DNA from 3 places in the Psychrobacillus sp. Z3-81 genome. Region 1 is predicted to be linked to each of the others. Evidence: predicted binding sites of a transcription regulator. Region 1 holds the regulator's gene; each other region holds the start of a gene.

Region 1 (7,912 bases):
TTCTCAATATATTTGCGATATTCATCAAGCGTAGTTGCACCTATACACTGAATTTCTCCACGAGCTAGGGCAGGTTTCAAAATGTTAGAAGCATCAATTGCACCTTCCGCTCCTCCTGCTCCAATCAAAGTATGCAGCTCATCAATGAATAGAATGACATTGCCCGCTTGGCGAATTTCATCCATTACTTTTTTCAAACGGTCTTCGAATTCACCGCGATATTTCGTTCCTGCCACCACGGTTCCCATGTCTAATGTCATGACACGTTTATCACGTAGTATTTCTGGTACTTCGTTTTGTACAATTTGTTGAGCAAGACCTTCAGCAATAGCTGTTTTACCTACTCCTGGTTCTCCGATTAATACTGGGTTGTTTTTAGTACGACGAGCAAGTATTTCAATTACCCTCGTAATTTCTTTGCTTCGACCAATAACAGGATCCAATGTACCTTCTCTTGCAATTTGTGTTAAATCCCTTGCAAGACCATCTAATGTTGGCGTACTAGCTGGAGCAGCACTGCTATTGCCATTGCTTCCATGAGCTTGATCGGAGCTTCCCAATAACTGAAGAACTTGCTGACGAGCTTTATTTAAGCTTACACCTGAATTATTTAATACTCGTGCAGCTACTCCCTCACCTTCGCGAATTAACGCTAAAAGCAAGTGCTCTGTGCCGATATAAGAATGACCAAGTTTTCTAGATTCATCTACGGAAAGTTCAATTACCTTCTTCGCACGAGGTGTATAGTGTACAATCGGGCCAACATCTTCTGTTCCTGTACCTACTAGTTCTGCAATTCCCTTTTCAATTAATTTCGGGTCCACTCCGATAGCATCTAATGCTTTCGCAGCAATTCCACTTCCTTCTCGAATTAAACCAAGCAAGATATGCTCTGTTCCTATTGATTCATGCTTTAAACGAATTGCCTCTTCTTGAGCCAATTGTAGTACTTTTTGGGATCTTTGTGTAAAACGATTAAACATCATGCGATTTCTCTCCTTTTCTCTCTTTTTCTCCTTTTTGCAAACGTTCCCTTAACAACTTCGCTCGAAACATATCTCTTTCTGTTGTGGTTAATGAACTGCCTGCAAACTTTTGTAGAAAACCAGGCTGCATAAAGATCATGCATTCATTTAAAATAGTTTCATCCACATCTTTGATTAGCCCCATATCAATTCCTAAACGGACATCTGAAAGGCAACGTGCTGCTTCCTCCGTAGTCATGAGCCTTGCATAAGAAAGGATTCCCAAGGAACGGTAGAGCCGGTCCTCTAATGTATTTGGAGAATGCTTTAGCAAAGTATCTCTAGCTTCTCTCTCTTTTTGGATAATTTGCTCTGTGATACTCTGAAGATCGGCCAAGATATCCTCTTCGGTTTTACCTAACGTAGTTTGGTTGGACACCTGGTACACATTGCCGAGCGCTTCACTACCTTCTCCGTAAATGCCTCGCACTACCATTCCTAACCGGGAAATAATCGTTATGATTCTACTCATCTGCTTTGTTTTGGTTAGTGCCGGCAAGTGCATCATGACAGAAGCACGTAAGCCTGTGCCTGTATTTGTTGGACAGCTTGTTAAGTAACCAAATTGCTCATCAAAGGCATATGGCAGTTCTTTTTCTAATAATCTGTCAATGGTATCTGCTTGCTTATATGCCTCTTCTATTTGAAGACCTGGAAATAAGCATTGAATCCGGATATGGTCCTCCTCATTGACCATGACACTTACCGATTCATCCTCAGATAACAGCACAGAACCAGTCTCAGGTGAATTTGCTAGCTTTGGGCTTATTAAATGCTTCTCAACCAGTACCTGTCTACTAAGCTCCGGTATATCTTTTATTTGAATAGAGGAAAAGTTCATCTTTAAATGCTCATCTGCGTCTATGAGAGTGGAAGAGACAGAATGGTCAATTTTATGTGCTTCATCCTCCGAAAATGCTAATGGAAAACGATAGCCGTTCAAGTTTCTAGCTAATCGTATTCTAGTGCTCATCACAATATCGGAATGCTCTCCATTACCTTCCATCCAACTGGAGATAGAATTATCTAAAAAATGATCAATGGACATCTTCTTCACCTCCGGCAAGTTGACTTTCTAATGCCCTCGCTTCATCGCGAAGTCTCGCCGCTTGTTCAAACTGTTCTGTTTCAATCGCTTCTTTCATTTGGTCCCGAATACTATCAATTCGTTTTTTCAAAGCTATTCTCTCTCCAATAGCACCCGGCGCTTTTCCCACATGGGTAGCATTCCCATTATGCAATCTTTTTAAGACCGTGGGTAGTTGATCGCGGAAGCTATTATAGCAGTTAGCACAACCAAATTTTCCTTCATCCAAAAAGCGTTGAATAGACCAACCACATTCTTCACAGGCAATTGCCGGTCTTTGTTGTCTATGGTGAATTGGTTGCTCTGCATGGTTAAACCAATTAGACAATAACTGATGCAAGGAGAGCGGGTCCTGTTTATATTCTACGTAAAACGGGTTGAGTCCACTTGCACATACCTCACAATAATGTCTTTCAAAGTGTTCACCATTATGAACTTGTGTAACTGTTACTTTGGCAGGTCTCTGTTTACAATTTTCACAAATCACTTCTCAACACACCCCGTCTCCTAATCATTTTTCTCATATTTCAAAGTAAGCAGCATCGCAGTTAGAAGGCGTGCCCTTATTTTGTCTCTTGTTGGAAAAGGGATATTCAGCGTATTCCTACTAAGAGCAGCCAAGAGCAGTTTTGCTTCTCTTTTTGTAATTACTTCTTCCTCCAGTAATCGAAATACAATATCTTCCGTAACCGATTCTGAGGCACCATTTTCAATACTATTTATTATATGCTCAATTAAATCAGCCTTTGTATGCGCACGGACTCGAAGGATTCGAATATACCCTCCACCCCCGCGCTTACTCTCTACTAAATAACCACGATCTTGGGTAAACCGAGTATTAATTACGTAGTTTATCTGCGATGGGACGCATTGAAACTTTTCAGCAATTTCACTTCTTTTAATTTCAATTTGTCCTTTGCTTTCTTCTTCTATAATCGCTTTTAAATACCCTTCTATAATGTCAGATATATTTTTCATCTTCTCACCTCTTCTCCGCAAACTGACTTTGACTATCTTTGACTATATTATAACGAGATTCTTTTTCCCATGCAATTCATATGCTTTTCCCTAGAAATGCGTAAGCGCCTGTTCTGCTCTGACAAGCAAATGGGGAAAAGCGAGGAGGCAGCTCTCCGGCCACCACAGCTTTTTCACATTTGACCTCGAGGGGCAAGGCGCTGGAACTGGACACCACGAAATGCGCAAGCGCCTGTTCTGCTCCGACAAGCAAAGCTAGGTGGTTTTGTCATCGTCTTATCCTATAAAGTGAAACTTTGATTGGTGGGGGTTTGCTTTCATCCCCCACCAATCATTAGTTGAACCAATCGGGCTTTTAGGGACAGTTGATCTCCCGCTTAGCTGTCTTATTTCTTTTGCCATCTTGAAGTGGGAGTCTTACTGTCCCTTAATGCGGGATAAAAAAACTACCGACTAAAATAGTCAGTAGTTTCAGGTTACCTCAAAGAGAAAATTTATATTCCGTTTTACTTATCTTTTCTTTTTAAAACCTTTTTGCGACTTGGATAGCTGCTTCCACTTATCCCGTTCCGCCTTTTGAGCCACCATATCATTTTTCCTTTCGATATGGGCAAGCTCTCGCATGAGCTTTACGTAGCTCTTATATCGCTCATTTTTTAACCTGCCGTCTTGAATAGCTTCTTGGACAGCACAACCGGGTTCTTTTTTGTGCTCGCAATCTCGAAAGCGACAATTTAATGCCAAATCCTCGATATCTTGAAAGCTGGCACTGACGCCCTCACTATTATCCCAAAGCTGAAATTCTCTCATTCCTGGCGTGTCTATCAATAGACCGCCATTAGGTAGCAAGGTTAGCTCTCTATGGGTAGTAGTATGTCTTCCTTTACTATCATCCTCTCGGATATCACTTACCGTCATTACTTCTTGCCCAGATAAAGCATTGATCAAAGAAGATTTTCCAACACCTGATGAACCAAGCAATGCTCCTGTCCTTCCATTTCCCAGTAAGTTGGACAGTTGTTCTATGCCTTCCCCAGTGACACTACTCACTGTATAGACATCTAGCCCAAACGCTACTGACTCTACCTCACTTAGATAATACGCCAAGTCCTCACACATATCCTTTTTTGTTAGTACAATCACTGGAATTGCCCCTGAGTCCCAAGCCGCAAGTAAGTAACGCTCCATACGGCGAATATTAAAGTCATGGTTAAGTGACATCACAAGAAACACATAATCCACATTTACTGCTACTAGCTGTATTTCCGTTGTAGAACCAGCTACCTTTCGGGAAAATTGAGAAACACGAGGTAGTACAGCATGGATAATCCCTTTTTCTTCCCCAGGCATTTTTTCTAAAACTACCCAATCGCCTACCGCTGGAAACATCTCTCGCCCTTGCTCAAACTTAAACTTTCCGGATAATGTACACAGCCATTCCCCTTCATTTGTTATCACTCTATATAAATGCTTATGCTCCAACAAAATCCTACCAGCAATTCCTCTACCATTTAACTTTTCTTCCCAATTATTATTCCAACCATATTGTTCTATTTTATCCAATTTAAATTCCTCCTAATAATTAGCCAAACATCATGCCCTTTTTAGTCAAAGGTTAAAATTAGGCAATAAAAAACCATGACTGCACGAAATCAGCAATCATGGTCCCCGATCATTAGAAAGAAAGTAAATGGAATAGCAAAAGAATAGCTTGATTAACTTCAAGCTTTCCCCCTTATTTAATCCAGTTTACAGAATGGGACATCATGAAATGACTGATTCGTTGGTTAATAGTTACAATTGCCATAATACCCCACTCCTTTCGTTTGTTATTTACAGAATACTACAACACTTCTGAACATGCAATAGGCTTTTTACGCAGTAATATCTCGTTTATTAAAGGTCACAAAGCTAATAACTAAAAATACAACTGTATAGATGGCTATAACAGAAATAGAAAAAGGTAAAGTTAAGCCCTCTATGAGTGGTTCACCACCTATAAATTGTGATAAATCAGTATTAGCAAATAAAATATACTTTGCAAAATCAAACTTCATGGAAAGTAAATAAGTTATATTCGTCCCCATAAATAGTAGGAAGATAGAAATACCTATCGCCAGAGAGCTAGAGCGGAATACAGATCCAATCATAAAGGCCAAAACGCTAATAACCAGCACATTTACTAAAGAAAGAACAGTTAGCAATAAGACTCTTCCCCAGAAGGATACTTCTGTAATTTCTCCGTTATTAGCTTCTAGTATATAAGCTGGAGTAGACTCAAAGAATAGATAGCTTGTTATGATCCCTAAGCTTACCGTGATAGCTGTAAGTACCGTTGCAAATAAACTCATCGCCAGCAACTTAGAAGCCAGTATTTTCCACCTTTTCACCGGTCTCGTTAATAGCATTTTTATAGTCCCTGTCGAAAATTCTGTTGCAATCATTCCTGCTCCTACAATTACCGTAAAGAGAGTTACAACAGATAACATAGACGGAACGTCCAGAATGTACTCCTCAGCAGAGTAGCTTTGAACAGGTGGCAGATTATTCTCCAAGCGATGCTCTAATATTCTTTTTTGGTCCTTTAAATCAGCTGATACTACTCCACTGTTCAGCTCTTGGTCAATCATTGTTAATTCAGAGCTGGCAGCTTGCTTCCAATCCACAGGGTCATCCATTGTACTCATCCATTTTCCGAGCCCTGCTGAAGCAAACATTAGCAAAGCAATTAAGATAACCATCACCCAAGTACCCTTCTTACTCCAAAGCTTCAACCATTCATTTCTTATGAGATTCAGCAATTTGTCCACCCCCTGTTAATTCTAAAAATTGATCCTCTAACGTACGTTTGTATGGTGTTATTTCATATACCTGCACACCGTTCGCTAAGAACTCTCCTACTAGGACTGGAACCTGGTCCTTTTCTATAGATACGAGGAGGCCATGCTCGTGTCTTGTAAACTGAATTTCCTTTGTCGTTAAGAACTCCTGAGCTCTATCTTTCGGTGTAACCTCCAAATAATATTCTGAAGACTGCTCTTCTTTTACCTCTTTTAGAGTAACCAGCCTTCCATTCTGAATAACCGCAATTCGATCACACATTAGCTCTATTTCTGCTAACAAGTGACTCGATACGAAGATGGAGACCCCTTCCTCCTTCGCAATTTTTCGCAAATATGTCCGAAATTCTCGAATTCCAGCTGGATCTAGCCCGTTTGTTGGTTCGTCTAAAATTAAAAATTTTGGACGGTGAAGTAATGCCTGGGCTAATCCTAGTCGTTGACGCATCCCCAAGGAGTAAGTAGAGACTTTCTCATGAATCCGATTTTGCAGACCAACCTGAGCAATTACCTCTTCTATTCTCTCCTTGCTAATATGCTTATGCATTCTTGCAAAGTGAACTAAATTCTTATAGCCACTCATAAACTTATACATCTCCGGATTTTCAACAATAACCCCAACCTTACTCATCGTCTCCTCAAAGTGCTGGGAAATGGCTTGCCCATCTATAAATACCTCTCCATCTGTCGGTCTCATAAGTCCGGTCATCATACGAATGGTGGTCGTTTTCCCTGCTCCGTTTGGCCCTAAAAAGCCAGTTATTTGCCCTGGATATAAATCTAAGCATAGATTATCAATAATCTTCTTTTTACCTATAACCTTTGAAAGTTTTTCAAGCCTGACAATTGGCTGCTTATCCATGTATCTTCTCCTCCTTAAACAAGCTTTTCATCCATTGTGTAATGTCCTCACGATTATTTTCACGAATATCATCAACTTTTTGATGTGCAATCACCTGACCTGCTTGCATAACAATGATTTCGTCCAAAATCGGTTCTACCTCTTTTATTTCATGTGTAGACAATATAATAGTTTGTTTCTCAATATCCACAAAACGAAGGAAGCCACGAATAATATCCTCCCTTACCATTGGGTCTAAGCCTGATAAAGGCTCATCAAGCAAATAATAATCAACTTCTCTCCCTAACGTCGCAGCAATCTTTGCCCGTCCTCTACTCCCTTTAGAAAGCCTTTTTAAGGAGGAATCAAGGTCGATGCCGAGAAATTCGGCTACAAGCTTTGCTTTATCCATCCGAAAATCACTAAATTGGGAAGCATAGTATTGAAATAGCTGCTTTACCGTAAAATAAGGAAAAATATCATCGGCATCGGTTAAGTATGCAACTTTGGCAGCAGTTTTGTAGGACACATTCTCGCAGTCCAATAGGATAGATCCTTCATCGGGCGATAATATCCCTGCCATTAATTTTAAAAGCGTAGATTTTCCCGAGCCGTTTTCCCCACACAGACCAATGATCCTTCCTCTCGGAAAGGATAACGTCACTCTATCTACAGCCTCGCGCTTCCCATATTTTTTGGTTACTTGATCTACTTGAATCATCTGCTATCCCCCCTCTTCCAATTACTCAGCTGCATAAGGACTTCCTCTTCCTTAAATCCAAATGATTCCATTTGCTGAATAAAGCTCTCTACTAGTGAATTCATCATTTCCTGTCGAAGTAATTCTAGTCTGTGAAGATCCTCCGTCACAAAAGTCCCCTGCCCTCTTTTAGTCTCTGTTAGCTTCATTAACTCCAGTTCTCTATACACCCTTTGCATTGTGTTCGCATTTACGCCTAATTCCATTGCATTCTCTCGAACAGATGGGAGCTTTTCACCAGGCTTCACACGTCCCTTTAAAATTTCCCCACATATTTTATCGATGATTTGTTGATATATCGGTTTGTCTGGTAGAAAGTCAGTCATATTGATACCCTCTTACTCTCTTTTGAATTACCAGGACGGATAGCAAAAATAAGAT
Region 2 (7,912 bases), on a different contig from region 1:
AGTGCCGCTATTCGCCAAGTAGAAAATATTCGATTCATCGAAAATACCATTGGGCTTGACCAATTACCTGAGAAATTAAGGGAAATTGCCCGCCTCCGAGTGGAATACCAAGACGTCACCCTCAAAGAGCTGGGAGACATGGTATCTACCGGAAGTGTCAGTAAATCTGGTATCAACCATCGTTTAAGAAAGCTAGATGAAATTGCAGATGCTCTTCGAAGAGGAGAAACCATTTAGAGAAAGAGGCTGATAAAATAATGACAGAGCAACAAGTCGAAGTAAAATTACAATCTGGTTTACAAGCAAGACAAGCAGCATTATTCGTACAGGAGGCTAACCGTCACATCGCAGACGTCTACCTTGAAAAAGACGACAAAAAAGTGAACGCGAAAAGCATCATGGGCATCATGAGCCTTGCAATCGGAAAAGGCGCAATCATCACCCTAAGCGCAGAAGGCTCCGACGAACAAGAAGCTGTAGCAACACTTGCAAAATTCATCTCAAACGAAGAATAACCTTGCTGCCCTAAGACTAGGGCAGCTTTTTTGATGGGGAATAGTAGTCCGAAGTATCCGCTTCTTTCATTGCAAGGATTCAAGTGTCCGCTCCTATCATCGCAAAGACCGATCGCTAAATCGTGAAGATTGGCTTCCAAATCGTAAAGACCCTGCTTAGAATCGTCAAGACTTCTCCTGAAATCGCGAAGATTCAAGTGTCCGCTCCTATCATCGCAAAGACCAATCGCTTAATCGTTAAGATCGGCCTCCAAATCGTAAAGACCCTTATAATAATCGCAAAGACAGACCTCGTAATCGCAAAGACTCCTCCGATCGACCAGGCAAATCGCAAAGATTCCAGTGACCGCTTACTTCATCGCAAGATACGAGAGTATAATCGCAAAAATCCACCATCAAATCACACCCCCCACATACCCGACATCCACAAACGCACCACACAATAAAAAAATCCAAGGGAGTATCTCATCCCTTGGATCTGAATAGATTATTTTTTTAAGTCGCTGCGCTCTAGAATTTGGTCGATGATACCGTATTCTTTTGCACGCTCTGCAGTCATGAAATTGTCGCGGTCTGTGTCTCTAGAAACGACCTCCATTGGTTGACCAGTGCGGTCGGACATGATTTGGTTTAATTTATCGCGTAAGAACAAGATACGTTTAGCCGCAATCTCGATTTCTGTAGCTTGACCTTGAGCGCCGCCAAGTGGTTGGTGAATCATTACCTCTGCGTTTGGAAGAGCGTAACGTTTTCCTTTAGCACCAGCAGTTAATAGGAAAGCTCCCATGGAAGCGGCCATTCCTATACAAATTGTTTGTACGTCAGGCTTGATGAATTGCATCGTATCGTAAATTGCCATACCAGCAGTAATGCTTCCGCCAGGGCTATTGATATAAAGGGAGATGTCTTTTTCTGGATCCTCTGCTTCTAGGAATAATAACTGAGCAACAATGGAGTTAGCCACGTTGTCATCGATTGCGCTTCCTAATAGGATAATACGGTCTTTTAATAATCGAGAGTAGATGTCATATGCACGTTCTCCACGATTCGTTTGCTCGATAACTGTTGGTATTAAATTCATTCTGTATTGCCTCCTTAAAGGTGGTTTTGAGATTTTCTTGCTAAGTTATTCCTCAGCTGTAACTTTATCATACACATTATGGTCAAGGAAGGTCAAATATTACGCTTCAAAAAGTTCACTTGAATTAATTCCTATACATTTGTATAATAGTAAAGTCGCTTGCCCTCGTAGTTTAATGGATATGACACAAGATTCCGGTTCTTGGGATGGGGGTTCGATTCCCTCCGAGGGCGTTTATTTGAAACAGATTAGCCACCTTTCAAGCTTACTAGCTTTGAAGGTGTTTTTTATTTTATTGCCAGATTAATAAAAACAACACGTTAGCCAAAATTTGGTTAGCGTGTTTTTTACTTACCCTACTATACTACCCATTCCTTGCCAATTTTTATCCCTTTCTTTTAATTATTTTGGTAAAATAATGCGTCCATAGTTTTCTGCTTTGTCAGGTATAATGATTAACTGCAACTAGAATATACAGATAGGGTGGTTTAAGAAAGTGAAAAGAATAGTAATGATGCTTTTATCTATCCTGCTTGTTCTGGGGTTATTCCCAAAAGAACAGGCTTTTGCTGCGTCCTTTACTGACGTGACAAACTACCAGGATGAGATCAACTACTTAGTTTCGAAAAAGGTTATTACTGGCTATCCGGATGGAACGTTTAAGCCAACCAATAAATTAACAAGAATGCATGCTGTAACAATGATTTTACGAGAAAAGGGAATCACAGATTTTACAGCACCAGACCCTGGTTTTACGGATATAAAGCCTGGCATGAAAGGATATCAAGAGGTAGCGAAAGCAGTGCAGCTTGGTTTTATTTCAGGTAAAACTGCTGCAAACGGAACGAAGTATTTTGATCCGCAAGGGACTCTAACAAGAGGACAAATGGCGAAAATCCTAGTTTTAGGATATGATCTTCCTTCTAATAACTCCTATTCTTTTACAGATGTGACTACTGATAATGGTTTTAAAAGCTTTATTAGTACACTAGCTAGCGAAAATATTACAACAGGGTATTTAGATGGCACCTTTAAGCCAAATGGGAAAATTACTCGTCAGCATTTCGCTGTCTTTATGGCCCGACTATTAGATGATAGCTTCAAGCCTATGCCAAATATGTATGCTCATTTTATTGATGTTGGGCAAGGTGATTCTATTCTTCTTCAAACACCAAATAATAAAACCATGCTAATTGACGGTGGTACAAAAGCGGGTGGCGATAAGGTTGTCAGCTTTCTAAATTCAAGAGGCATTACAAAGCTTGACTATGTGGTAGCTACTCATCCAGATGCGGACCATATAGGTGGATTGATCCCTGTATTAGATAACTTCAAGGTTTCTAATTTTATTGATTCCGGAAAAGCGCATACTACACAGACTTACTACAATTTATTACAATTAGTGGATACGAAAAATATCCCGTACACGATTGCAACAACTGGCCAGAAAATTAACCTAGATTCCTCTATAACTGTCCAGGTGCTTCATGCAAATAGAAATGCATCTGAACCCAATGATGCTTCCATCGTATTAAAGGTTACGTATAATGGGGTATCCTTCCTGTTAATGGGAGACGCTGACACTAATATAGAAGCTTCCATTATGGCTAATTATAATGTGAAAGCGACCGTTCTTAAGGCAGGTCACCACGGTTCTAACGGTAGCAGCTCTGCGAAATTTATAAGCAATGTGAAACCTATCTCTACGATTCTAAGTTATGGGAAGGAGAACACTTATGGGCATCCTCATGCAGATGTAGTTACGAGATTAAAGAATGTCGGCTCTAAAATTTATTCTACGGCTGCATCTGGAAACATTACGGTTACAACAAATGGAACAACTCATGGCGTCTCAGCGAAAGCTTGGACTGGTACTGGATCGGGAAGTGGCACAGGAACAGGAAGTGGTTCCGGCACGGGTGGAACAACAACACCTTCCACTTCAACAGCTGTGAAGATTGTAAGTAAGGATCTAAGTGCAGAAATCGTTGGAATTAAAAACACTGGCACGAAAAGTGTGAACCTGAAAGGGTGGACACTAGTTTCGGTAGAGGGTAACCAAAAGTTTACCTTCCCGGATTACACGTTAGGAGCAGGTAAAACGGTTTACGTAACAAGTGGACCTAAAGCCAAAACGGGCACAGGCTACATTAAATGGACTGGCTCTTCGATCTGGAATAACAGCGGAGACGCTGCGAAACTATTAGATGCTAACGGTAAGCTAGTGAGTGAAATGAAATAATAATGAGACTGTAGGTGAACATCCTGTTTACCTGCAGTTTTTTTGTTAGACAGGTTAGGGATTAAATGGTTGAAGGGCATTGGCTAAGATGCTGATGAGTAGGAGATGCTACTAGGGGGAATAGCTACTGGTGAGGAAGGTGATTCGCCTGATTTTCGGCTTACTCTCATTCACAGATACTTTATTCTCACATAGGCTAAGCTTACTCTCGGATAAGATTCCTTTACTCTCATTCAGCCCCGTTACTTTCGTTCGGCAGGAGCTTACTCTCGCTTGGCCGCCATTTACTCTCGGTCGGCACCAGCCGATGAAAATCTTCTCCTAAAATGAGCTCCGATTTTCAGCTTACTCTCGGATAGCGGTGGTTTATTCTCATTCATAGATACTTTATTCTCGCTCAGGGGAAACTTACTCTCGGATAAGGCCCCTTTATTCTCATTCAGCCTATTTACTCTCGTTCGGCTAGAGATTACTCTCACATGGTCATCATTTACTCTCATTCAGCACAGCTGACGAATCTATCCTCCGAAAGCGAGATTCAATTTCGGCTTACTCTCGGATAGCCGAGGTTTACTCTCATTCACAGATACTTTATTCTCACTTAGGGCAAAATTACTCTCGGATAAGGTCCCTTTACTCTCATTCAGCCCATTTATTCTCGTTCGGCGGGCGATTACTCTCACATGGCCACCATTTACTCTCGGTCGGCGCCAGCCGATGAAGCCCTTCTCCGAAAGTGAGCTCCGATTTTCAGCTTACTCTCGGATAGCGGCGGTTTATTCTCATTCATAGATACTTTATTCTCGCTCAGGGTAAACTTACTCTCGGTCGGCACCAGTCGATGAAAATCTTCTCCTAAAACGAGCTCCGATTTTCAGCTTACTCTCGGATAGCGACGGTTTACTCTCATTCATAGATGCTTTATTCTCGCTCAGGGTAAATTTACTCTCGGATAAGGTCCCTTTACTCTCATTCAGCCCCGTTATTCTCGTTCGGTGGGCGATTACTCTCACATAAGCCCCATTTACTCTCACCCGGCTCCCGCACACTCACCAGCCCGCCCTTAATGAAGACAACTTTCAGGAAAAGCTCAACTTACTTCTCCCATTTTGCTTGTACAGGAAATTCCATCCATTGGCGGTTACAATTAACTCTCGATTCTTCATTAGTTTAGGTTATTCTAATATACGGGCATACTCAGAGATCTCTCGGATAATCTAAAAGTATTCTCGGTAGGGAATCCCGTCGCATGGTGATGCTAACCGTTTCCACATTCCGATACCTACCCAGCAGCAGCTTCTACTAACCCACGAATCTCTCCAATTAGTGATACACTAGAGGAAAGATGGGAGGGAGTAGCATGGTAGTGGATTTTTACACGAGGCCTGGCTGTCATCTTTGTGATGATGCTCGGTTGATGCTGAAGCTGGTGCAGGAGGATGTTTCATTTGAAATAAATGAAGTGAACATAGAAGAAGATGATGAGCTGCATGAGAAGTATATGCTGATGATTCCTGTCATCGCGCTGCAAGGAAAGATTGTTCAGTATGGACAGGTGGATTATGTGACGATCTTAGAGGCATTGGAAAAATAATGCCTCAATGGGTCTCGGTTGCGGTTCAATACATATTACGGTATAATTCGATACGGATGTATATATTTTTTTATGTATATGGGACACTTTTGTGTCCAGTGGGACAAAAATGTCACAACGGAAGAGGAAGTGACGGATGAATTCTTTTCTTGAAGCGCAGGTGACCCTGTTGCCAGAGATGAAGGAATTGCTGCAAAAGCGGTATCGGATTCTTCAAACAGTTCAGCTTGCCAAAGGTATGGGCAGACGACAATTAGGGGAACATTTAGGTCTCTCCGAAAGAGATGCCCGGAAGGAAATGGACACGCTAAGAAACCAAGGACTAATTGAGATTTCAAGGGATGGAGCTTCTATCACGAGTGAAGGAACTAAAATTCTTCTGGAATTAAAGCAAATTGTCCAAGAGTGGTCTGGTCGATCTCAGCTAGAGGAAGCACTGCAAAAATATTTAAGTATAAAAAAAGTGATTATTGTTCCAGGAAATGCAGATACTAATAATAATACATCTATGCTTTTATCTCAGGAAGCAGCGAAGTATTTGGAGGGTATCTTGGGGAATGGCAATATCATTGCAGTGACAGGTGGCGAAACCATTGCATCCATCTCGACCGCGTTGCCGGAAACAAACAAATGGAAGGATCTATTGTTTATTGCGGCAAGAGGCGGGGTAGGGAAGGACGTAAGGCTACAAGCAAATACGATAGCCTCCTTATTTGCCAATAAACTGAACGGTTCTTACCGAACTTTATATATGCCAGATAGTTTAAGCGAAGAAGCCTATCAGGCAACGAAAAACGAACCGTTTATCCAGGAAATGATGGAGTTGTACAACCAAACGAACATCATCATCCATGGAATTGGTGATGCGCTTGAGATGGCTAGAAGAAGGAATTCGGGAGAAGAAGAGTTAGCTCGTCTTCGGGAACTAGGAGCGATAAGCGAAGCCTTTGGATATTATTATAATGACCAAGGGAAAGCGGTGCATAGAATCCCGACGATTGGTGTACAACTAGAGCAGTTGAGAAACATAGAGCACCTGCTGGCGGTTGCCGGTGGAGCAAAGAAAGCCAATGCCCTGCTATCCTACTTTAAACAAGCACCTCCACAAACGGTCCTTGTGACTGACGAGAGTGCCGCAAAAGAAATGATGAAGATTATACCAACAAATTAGGAGGAATATTACATGCCAGTTAAATTAGCGATTAATGGATTTGGACGTATCGGACGTAAAGTATTTCGTGAGGCAATCAACAATGAAAAAGTAGAAATCGTTGCAATCAACGACTTAACAGATGCTGCAATGCTTGCACATCTTTTAAAGTATGATTCTGTTCACGGAATTTCTGATGCAGACATCACATCCGAAGGAAACTACCTGATTGTAAACGGGAAAAACATTCATGTTTACGCTGAAAAAGACCCAGCTGCATTACCATGGGGCGAGCTTGGAGTAGACATCGTAATCGAAAGTACAGGTATCTTCCGTTCTACTGAAACAGCTGGTAAACACTTAGAAGCAGGAGCTAAAAAGGTTATCGTTTCTGCACCAGGACAAGGCGGTATGCCAACATTCGTAATGGGTGTTAACGATGACAAGTACAACCCAGAAACAGACCATGTTGTATCAAATGCTTCTTGTACAACAAACTGCTTATCACCAATCGCAAAAGTTTTACAAAACAACTTTGGTATCAAACGTGGAATGATGACAACTGTTCACTCTTACACAAACGACCAACGTATTCTTGACCTGCCACACAGCGACTACCGTCGTGCTCGTGCAGCAGGAGAATCTATGATTCCAACAACTACAGGAGCAGCTGCTGCAGTAGCAAAAGTTCTTCCTGAGTTAAAAGGAAAATTAGATGGATTAGCTGTACGTGTTCCAACACCAAACGTTTCACTAGTAGACTTTGTTGCAGAGCTAGAGAAAAACGTAACAGCTGAAGAATTGAATAAAGCTTTAAGAGATGCATCTGAAAACGAATTAAAAGGTATCCTAGATTTCAACGAACTTCCATTAGTATCTATCGATTACAATGGAAACACTGCTTCCTCAACAGTAGATGGATTATCTACAATGGTACTAGGGGACAACATGGTAAAAGTATTAGCTTGGTATGACAACGAGTCAGGCTACTCTAAACGCTGTGTAGACCTTGCTGTGCTAATGATGGAAAAAGGACTATAATTTGCATAGCGCTCCATATTCTGATTTATTTTGAATAGCGTTTAAGCAACAGACCCTCTATAATAAAAGAGGGTTGAGAGGAGCAAGGGATACCCTTTGCTCCTTTCTTGTTAGTAAAGAAATGTACTTTTGGTAACACTAATTCTCTGCATATTAAAGGAGGCTATTTCATGAATAAACAAACGATGCGTGACGTAGATGTAAAAGGGAAACGAGTATTCTGTCGTGTAGATTTCAACGTACCAATGGAGAATGGAGAAATCACAGATGACACTCGTATCCGTGCAGC
Region 3 (7,912 bases), on a different contig from region 1:
CCATCATTAATCTATAAGAAAAGAGGGTGTCCCGATATTTTGGGTACCCTCTTTTTTTATCAACTTAAGCCGCAGTGACTACAAGCTCATTGTTTTCAATCCTAGCTTCAATTTTTCCGCCTGGTGGAATACTTCCGCTTATGAGCATACGTGCAACCGCAGTTTCTAAATGACGCTGGATAAATCTCTTTAAAGGACGCGCACCGTATGCCGCATCTGTCCCTTCCTTTACAATCCATTTATACACATCTTCGTGAACCTGTAAGCTCACTTCTTGTTCTACTAAACGCTTTTGTAGCTGTTTCACATATTTTTCTGCTATTTTTTCAAAATGCTGAGTCGATAAAGAATGGAACATAATGATGTCATCCATTCGATTAAGCAGCTCCGGTTTAAAATGGTCACGTAGCGCCGCCATTACCATTGCTTCCTCTGCTTCTTCCACTGTACCTGTTGTATTTGTAAGGTATTGTGAACCTATATTAGAGGTTAAAATTACAACCGTATTCGTGAAGTTTACAATTCTACCTTGACTATCGGTAATACGACCATCATCCATCAGCTGCAACAGAATATTCGCAACGTCTGGATGAGCCTTTTCAATTTCATCCAATAATACAACGGAATATGGATTTCTTCTTACTGCCTCTGTCAGCTGTCCGCCTTCTTCATATCCTATATAACCAGGAGGAGCACCAACTAAGCGGGAAACACTATGCTTTTCCATATACTCAGACATATCGATTCGAATAAAATGGTCCTCCGAATCAAATAGGTTTGCAGCCAATGATTTAGCAAGCTCCGTTTTCCCAACACCAGTTGGCCCTAGGAATAAAAAGCTTCCAATCGGCTTATTTGGATCCTTAATACCAGCTCTTGCTCTCCATACTGACTCTGTCACTAATCGAACTGCTTGGTCTTGGCCAACTACTCTTTCACCAAGTGTCTCCTTTAGTCTAAGCAGCTTTTCTCGTTCTCCTTCGACAAGTTTCGTCACAGGTATCCCTGTCCATCTAGAAATAATAGAAGCTATCTCGTCGGAGGTTACCTCCTCACGAAGCAATCTATTTTCTGCTCCTTTATTAACATCCTGCTCATATTCAGTTAATTCTTTTTCAAGTGATGGAATTCGCCCGTGTCGAAGCTCTGCTGCTTTATTTAAATCATAGTTATTTTCCGCTTCCTCTAATTCTCTACGATAACGGTCCAGCTCTTCTCTCTTCTGCTGAATAACTTGGATGGCTTTCTTTTCATTTTCCCATTTGCTTCTCATTTCTTTTGTAGAATCTTCCAATTCCTTCAGCTCTTCACGCAATAGTTCTAAACGCTTCTGACTAGCAGCATCCTTTTCCTTCATTAACGCCTGCTCTTCAATTTGGAGCTGCATAATACGTCTAGTGACCTCATCCAATTCCTGAGGCATAGAATCTATTTCTGTACGAATCATTGCACAAGCCTCGTCTATCAAGTCAATTGCTTTATCCGGAAGAAAACGCTCCGTTATATAACGATTTGATAGCTGGGAAGCTGCCACTATTGCTCGGTCATGTATTCGTACACCATGGTGTAACTCGAAACGTTCCTTCAACCCACGTAGAATAGAAATAGTATCCTCTACAGACGGCTCACGAACTAGAACCTGTTGGAATCTCCGCTCAAGAGCAGGGTCCTTTTCAATATGCATTCGGTATTCATCTAATGTAGTCGCACCAATACAGTGTAATTCTCCACGAGCGAGCATAGGCTTCAGCATATTACCTGCGTCCATTGCTCCATCTGACTTCCCTGCACCAACTATCGTATGGATTTCATCAATAAAAAGAATGATTTGTCCTTCGCTTTCTCTGACCTGCTTTAACACAGCTTGAAGGCGCTCTTCAAATTCTCCACGGTATTTTGCTCCAGCAATTAACGAACTCATATCAAGCTCATAAATTTCTTTTTCTTTTAATCCTTCCGGCACGTCTTTTTTTACAATCCGTTGAGCGAGTCCTTCTACTATAGCAGTTTTACCAACGCCTGGTTCTCCTATTAAGACAGGGTTATTTTTTGTTTTTCTAGACAAAATACGAATAACATCTCTGATTTCTTGATCTCGTCCGATGACAGGATCCATCTTTCCTTCTTTAACTGCTGTTACTAGGTTTCTTCCATAAGTATCTAACGGGCTTTTTTGATCTTGCTGATTTAATTGCATTACTTTCAACTCCGTTCTAAAAAAGTTTGACCTTTCTTGACTAATACAATAGTATTGCTTCTAGCATATATTGTAAAGAAATATGCTATGATGGATAGAAAACTGGAAAGGTGGGGGTCATAAGTGAGCGATAATATATTATTATCCCCAGACATTGTAGCTTTATTTCAGCAATATGGTACAAATATAAAGATTGAAAAAGATAGACCCGTCTTTAAAGAGGGAGAGCAATCCAATGATATCTTCTTCATCCATACTGGCTCTATTAGTATCGTAAAAGATACAGAGGGTGGCAAACAGATGATGCTAAGAATTGTTGGTCCTCAGAATTGCATAGGGGAGGATTCAATCTTCTCAGACAGCTCAATCCATCATTTTTCGGCAATTTCTATGGAGCCCACTCTTTTAACCGCGTTAAATAGAAGTAAATTCGAAGCACTTCTAGTAAACTCAACGAGTATAATGGTAGAGTGGACGAAATATGTACAGCTTATATACTCTAGAAATCAAACAAGGTTCCGAGATTTAATGTTAAATGGGAAAAAAGGTGCTCTGTACTCTACTTTGATTCGTTTAGCGAATACTTATGGAGTTCCTGAGAATCATGGGAGTATTAAAATAAACTTCCCTTTAACCAATCAAAATATTGCCAACCTTTGTGCGATGAGTAGAGAAGTAGTGAACAGAATGCTAAATGACTTAAAAAGTGAAGGCATCGTATCCTTTCAAAAGGGTATCATTACCATTCATGACATAGAAAAATTGCGCAATGAAAACCAATGTGAAAACTGTCCCTTATGTATTTGTCGAATAGATTAAGAAATGCGCAAGCGCCTACGTCTGCCCCAACAAGCAAATGGGGTACGGCGAGTACGGAAGGAAAACTAAGAACGTCACATTGTGTGACAACGTTTTCCTGACCAACATCTTGTTGGCCCTCGAGGGGCAAGGCGCTGGAGCTGAACAGCACTGAAATACGCAAGCGCCAAAATTGAAAAATTTGTATTTTTAAAATAAAAAAGTGTATGCCCCTGAATAAGGAGCATACACTTTTTGCTGTTCTTTTTACCTTATCCCTAAAGCAATCTTTGCATAACGTGACATGTTATCTCTTGACCAAGGTGGATTAAATACGACATTAACCTCTGTATCCTTAACCTCAGGCAACTCTGCCAATGCAGTTTTTACTTGATCAACAATCATAGGTCCCATTGGGCAACCGATGGAAGTTAGTGTCATTGTTACAGTAGCTAGTCCTTCCTCTGTCAAATCTACCTCATATACTAGGCCTAGATTTACTATGTCGACTCCTAGCTCAGGATCGATCACATTTTCAAGGGCCGACATCATGCTATCTTTCATGTCTTGATCCATTTATGATTCCTCCTAACTTCTTTCATTTCACCTAATCATAGCAAACTAACATCATTATGCCAAACTGTTTGCAAGCCACTCCATCGCTCTTAGCATGCCTTTACGAGAAACTGCATGCCCTGAGGATTTTTCACTCATGAATTCGATGCTTTCCTCACCATATGCAGCTTGAAATTTCTGAATAAAAGCTGCAGTTGGCTTGTAAGGAACCACTTCATCTTTCTCACCATGCCAGAAAAACAAGCCCTTCCCCTCCAGCTTTTCCATTTGAGTGGTAACATCAAACATTGCAAGCGTAGCAAACATTTTTTCTCTTTCTTCATCTGACAGAGGAATTTGGAAGCCACTTGTTTCAAATGTCGAAATTTGCTGCTTCGCAAGCTCTACATAGCCTGGCGTTCCCATCATAATAGCAGCTGAGTCAATCCATGGATATGCAGTTAAACACCCAAGGGCTGTAATCCCACCCATGGAGGTTCCTGCAACTCCCATACGTTGAGTTGTAAGATAGCCTCTTTTCTCGAGTTCCTTCTTTAGCTTCCCTACTTCTTCTATAGAAGTTAAAACAGTTTCCCAAAACCGAAGACTCATTTGGATTTGATCCAACTGCTCGTCGCGTTCCCCATGTAAATGAGCATCAGGCATGAATACTCGAACACCTTTTTGTACAAGCTGATACGCATAATGCAGGTTGTGCTCTTTCCCACTTTCAAACCCATGTAAAAAAATTACGATGGGCGCTTCTTCATCCATACTATTATTGTATATATGTAAGAGAGGTATACCATCCCACTTTTCTGATTGAACAATCATTCCATCCACCTCCGATAATATATTATTTTACCAAAGCAAAAGCTCTTTTTCAAAAGACGTTAATTCGTTTTGACGTCCTACCTTTAACAGGATACACTTTACAATAGAGAGGAGTTTAAGAAATGGATCGTCATTTAATTGTTTTAGATTTAGATGGAACTTTATTAACAGATGAAAAGGTCATATCTTCCAAAACGAAGAAAGTCCTTCTTCAAGCAAAGGAAGCTGGCCACGAGGTTATGATTGCTACTGGGAGACCTTATCGAGCTAGTGAAATGTATTATCGTGAACTAGGATTACATACTCCCATCGTAAATTTTAATGGAGCTTTCGTGCATCATCCAAAAAATGCTTCTTGGGAGATAAAACATACTCCTATTGACTTGAAAGTTGTAAAAGAGGTAATCGAAGCAGTAGAAGAATATTCTATTAAGAACATGCTTGCAGAGGTAAAAGATGATGTGTACATGCATTACCACGATGAAAAAATGATCTCTGCCTTTGCTTTGGGTAACCCCTATCTAACAACTGGAGACTTGCGCACTTTTTTAACAACAGATCCTACCTGCTTACTCATTCATCCAGAAGAGGAATCAGTAGAGCAAGTAAGAAAGCATCTAGGAGACGTGCATGCAGAGGTAATTGACCACCGTCGCTGGGGCGCACCTTGGGATGTAATAGAAATCGTGAAAAGTGGCTTGAACAAAGCAGTCGGCCTTTCCCATGTATCAAATTATTTGGGCATACCGAAAGAGAGAATTATTGCATTTGGGGATGAAGACAACGATTTAGAAATGATAGAATATGCCGGAATCGGTGTAGCGATGGGCAATGCAATTAAACCATTACAAAATATTGCGAATGAAATAACTTTTTCTAATAACGAAGATGGTATTGCAGAATTCTTAAAGGAAAGATTAAAATTAACGTAAAACGATTTAAGGGGGATGGATATGAAAATATTTGCAGATAGTGGCAGTGACTTACCAAAATCATTTTTTACAGAGAATAACGTGGAATTATTTCCTCTTCGTGTTCATATTGAGGACAAGGAATATGAAGACATTGTAGCTATTAACTCTATGGAAGTATATCAAGCAATTCGAAATGGAAGTCAGCCGAAAACCTCCCAGGTTTCACCGGAGCTATTTTTAACCGTTTTTGAAGAGCTAGCAAAATCAGGCGAAGAAGGAATTTATATTTCCTTTTCCTCCGAGCTTTCCGGTACATACAGTACAGCTGTTATGATGAGGGAACAAGTCTTAGAAAAATACCCAGAGTTGAAATTAACCATTATCGATTCAAAATGTGCATCTCTTGGCTATGGTCTCCTTATCCAAGAAGCTGTAAAAATGAGAGACTCTCATTCTACTCTTGAAGAAATAGAGAAGACAATTACAAGCATGGCTTTGAACATGGTGCACTTATTTACAGTAGAAGATTTAGATTACCTTGCCAAAGGTGGCCGAGTTTCAAAAGCTAGCGCATTTATTGGTGGGCTATTAAATATTAAGCCAGTTTTGCATGTGGAAGATGGAAAGCTTGTTCCGATTGAAAAGGTGAGAGGCTCTAAAAAAGTAATTAAACGAATTGTTGATTTAATGGATGAAAGAGGATCCAATTTTTCGGAGCAAATCGTAGCGATTAGCCATGCAGATGATTTGGAAAAGGCGAATGAATTAAAGCAAATGATCGAAGAGCGTTACCAACCAAAAGAAGTACAAATCCATTTAATTGGCTCCGTAATCGGTGCACACACTGGTCCTGGAGCTGTAGCTCTATTTTTCTTGAATAAGCAATCATTCCAATAACTTTTTAGAGTAGGCAAGTCTTTTGAGACCTGCCTACTTTTTTGGATACTTCTGCTGTTTACATCCATACTAATCTCTACATGAAGAAATTCATGATAATCAACAAAGGAGATAAATTATGGGAATCCTATCAGGCAATCAACAAAATGAGCCACTGCATTGTGGCGAGGTTTTTACTATTTGGACAAACCTAACAGTAAACCAAGGTTTCGTTGCAGCGTATCAAACATTTTATAACCACACTGGTGATGAAGACTTACGCAAGATCATCCTTGATTTTATTGACTGCGCAAAGGACGAGAATAAGGAGCTTGAAAAAGTATTAAAAGTAAATGGTGTAGGGCTTCCACCTGCCCCTCCTGAACGACCTGTCGCTAACCTAGAGGACATCCCAGCAGGAGCAAGATTCAATGACCCTGAAATTGCTGCAGCGTTAGGAATGGACGGAGCAGCTGGCTTAGTATCTTGTAGTGAGGCAATGGGTATCTGTACGCGAGAAGATATCGCCATGATGTATGGACAATTCCATATGAAAAAGGCACAGCTTAGCGCGAAGCTTTTAAAGCTGGTAAAGGAAAAGGGCTGGCTAATCGTCCCTCCTCCATATCTTCAACACCAAGCATAACTGTCCATGCTAAACGATAAGGCGCATTCTATTCATACAAAATAGAATGCGCCTTAATTCTTTACCTATTTTGTTTCCTCATCTTTTCTTCGTTGTTTTCCTTTTCTCCAAACAATAACGAGAAAAACAATAAATAATAGATAAGAAACAGCCATTGCAATAATATAAGAAGTATTGAGACCTTTTCTATCGGTTACCTGAAACACTTCCACAATTTCACGGTCTATCACTAAGCGATAAGATCCATCGTCTGACGGTCGAACCACATCAGATTCGAAAATGCCCCTTAGCTCCTTCTCTTCTCCTACAACTTCACTTGCTATATCTATTCTTTGCGTTTTGGAAGTATTATTTACTACTACTATAAATGTTTCATCCTCCGAAGATCGCTTATAGACAATATAGCCATTTTCATTTTTTATTAGCTCCAAATCACCAGTTCTCATGGTTTCGGATTTATTTCGAATGGAATGGATGTCTTGAATATATTCAATCAGCTCTTCATCTACTCGGAAGTTCATGATTTGGTGTGCATCTTCCCTTTTCTCACCATTCATCGCAATCTCGGTACCATAGGTCATATAAGGCACGCCTGGCAAAGTAAGAATGGCTCCCATCGCATTCTTGATACGAGTGGGAGGAAACATATTTTCTAATGCACTATAAACCGTGAATCTTGGTGTATCCACACTATCAATCATGACAAGCTGATTAGATGCTATTTGGTCGATTCCTTCAGTAGAGAGATCAACATTTTTAAATGCATTCCGGAAAATTTCAAGCGATTCTGAACTGTATTGGGTATCAAAGTTCCCTTCTGCTTCCTCCAAAGTAATGACATACATCGGTGAGCGAATTTCTTTTAATGCTTGTATCAGACGGTTAATAAAATCAGACGGAGCACCCTCCAATTCAGATAGTTTCACTCCATCAATTTCATATTTCTGAGCAAACCCAACAAACACTTCGATTAAAGCATCTTGAACCTCTGGGTTCTGGAGATTTAATTGTATTCTTCCATCTTCATTTGATTGAACCCAATCTGCTTTAGTGGCCCACGCATGATTTTCACTATAGTTATTTAGCGGAAAT

What was found. The regulator CtsR, encoded in region 1, represses protease genes until heat stress. The targets are predictions, from matches to a motif close to ATGGTCAATAAAGGTCAAACA.
Region 2: the regulator CtsR is predicted to act here: its motif matches at 1,675-1,695, upstream of clpP (ATP-dependent Clp endopeptidase proteolytic subunit ClpP).
Region 3: the regulator CtsR is predicted to act here: its motif matches at 2,221-2,241, upstream of AC1ECF_RS07515 (ATP-dependent Clp protease ATP-binding subunit).

What each region holds. Positions count from the first base shown of each region.
Region 1 is NZ_JBWQPU010000007.1:66,336-74,247, forward strand. It holds gene AC1ECF_RS09365 (ATP-dependent Clp protease ATP-binding subunit) at 1-986, opposite strand, end outside; gene mcsB (protein-arginine kinase McsB) at 976-2,073, opposite strand; gene AC1ECF_RS09375 (UvrB/UvrC motif-containing protein) at 2,063-2,452, opposite strand; gene AC1ECF_RS09380 (CtsR family transcriptional regulator) at 2,620-3,090, opposite strand; gene rsgA (ribosome small subunit-dependent GTPase A) at 3,601-4,644, opposite strand; gene AC1ECF_RS09390 (ABC transporter permease) at 4,965-5,891, opposite strand; gene AC1ECF_RS09395 (ABC transporter ATP-binding protein) at 5,869-6,792, opposite strand; gene AC1ECF_RS09400 (ABC transporter ATP-binding protein) at 6,785-7,492, opposite strand; gene AC1ECF_RS09405 (GntR family transcriptional regulator) at 7,489-7,857, opposite strand; gene AC1ECF_RS09410 (hypothetical protein) at 7,850-7,912, opposite strand, start outside.
Region 2 is NZ_JBWQPU010000004.1:156,058-163,969, reverse strand. It holds gene whiA (DNA-binding protein WhiA) at 1-237, shown strand, start outside; gene AC1ECF_RS06345 (HPr family phosphocarrier protein) at 258-515, shown strand; gene clpP (ATP-dependent Clp endopeptidase proteolytic subunit ClpP) at 1,003-1,596, opposite strand; tRNA gene AC1ECF_RS06335 (tRNA-Arg) at 1,758-1,829, shown strand; gene AC1ECF_RS06330 (S-layer homology domain-containing protein) at 2,093-3,838, shown strand; gene AC1ECF_RS06325 (glutaredoxin family protein) at 5,199-5,432, shown strand; gene AC1ECF_RS06320 (sugar-binding transcriptional regulator) at 5,569-6,603, shown strand; gene gap (type I glyceraldehyde-3-phosphate dehydrogenase) at 6,616-7,623, shown strand; gene AC1ECF_RS06310 (phosphoglycerate kinase) at 7,794-7,912, shown strand, end outside.
Region 3 is NZ_JBWQPU010000005.1:91,360-99,271, forward strand. It holds gene AC1ECF_RS07510 (DUF2929 family protein) at 1-10, shown strand, start outside; gene AC1ECF_RS07515 (ATP-dependent Clp protease ATP-binding subunit) at 65-2,197, opposite strand; gene AC1ECF_RS07520 (Crp/Fnr family transcriptional regulator) at 2,321-3,016, shown strand; gene AC1ECF_RS07525 (metal-sulfur cluster assembly factor) at 3,263-3,571, opposite strand; gene AC1ECF_RS07530 (prolyl oligopeptidase family serine peptidase) at 3,626-4,384, opposite strand; gene AC1ECF_RS07535 (Cof-type HAD-IIB family hydrolase) at 4,507-5,316, shown strand; gene AC1ECF_RS07540 (DegV family protein) at 5,338-6,195, shown strand; gene AC1ECF_RS07545 (DUF3231 family protein) at 6,314-6,820, shown strand; gene AC1ECF_RS07550 (alpha-amylase family glycosyl hydrolase) at 6,886-7,912, opposite strand, start outside.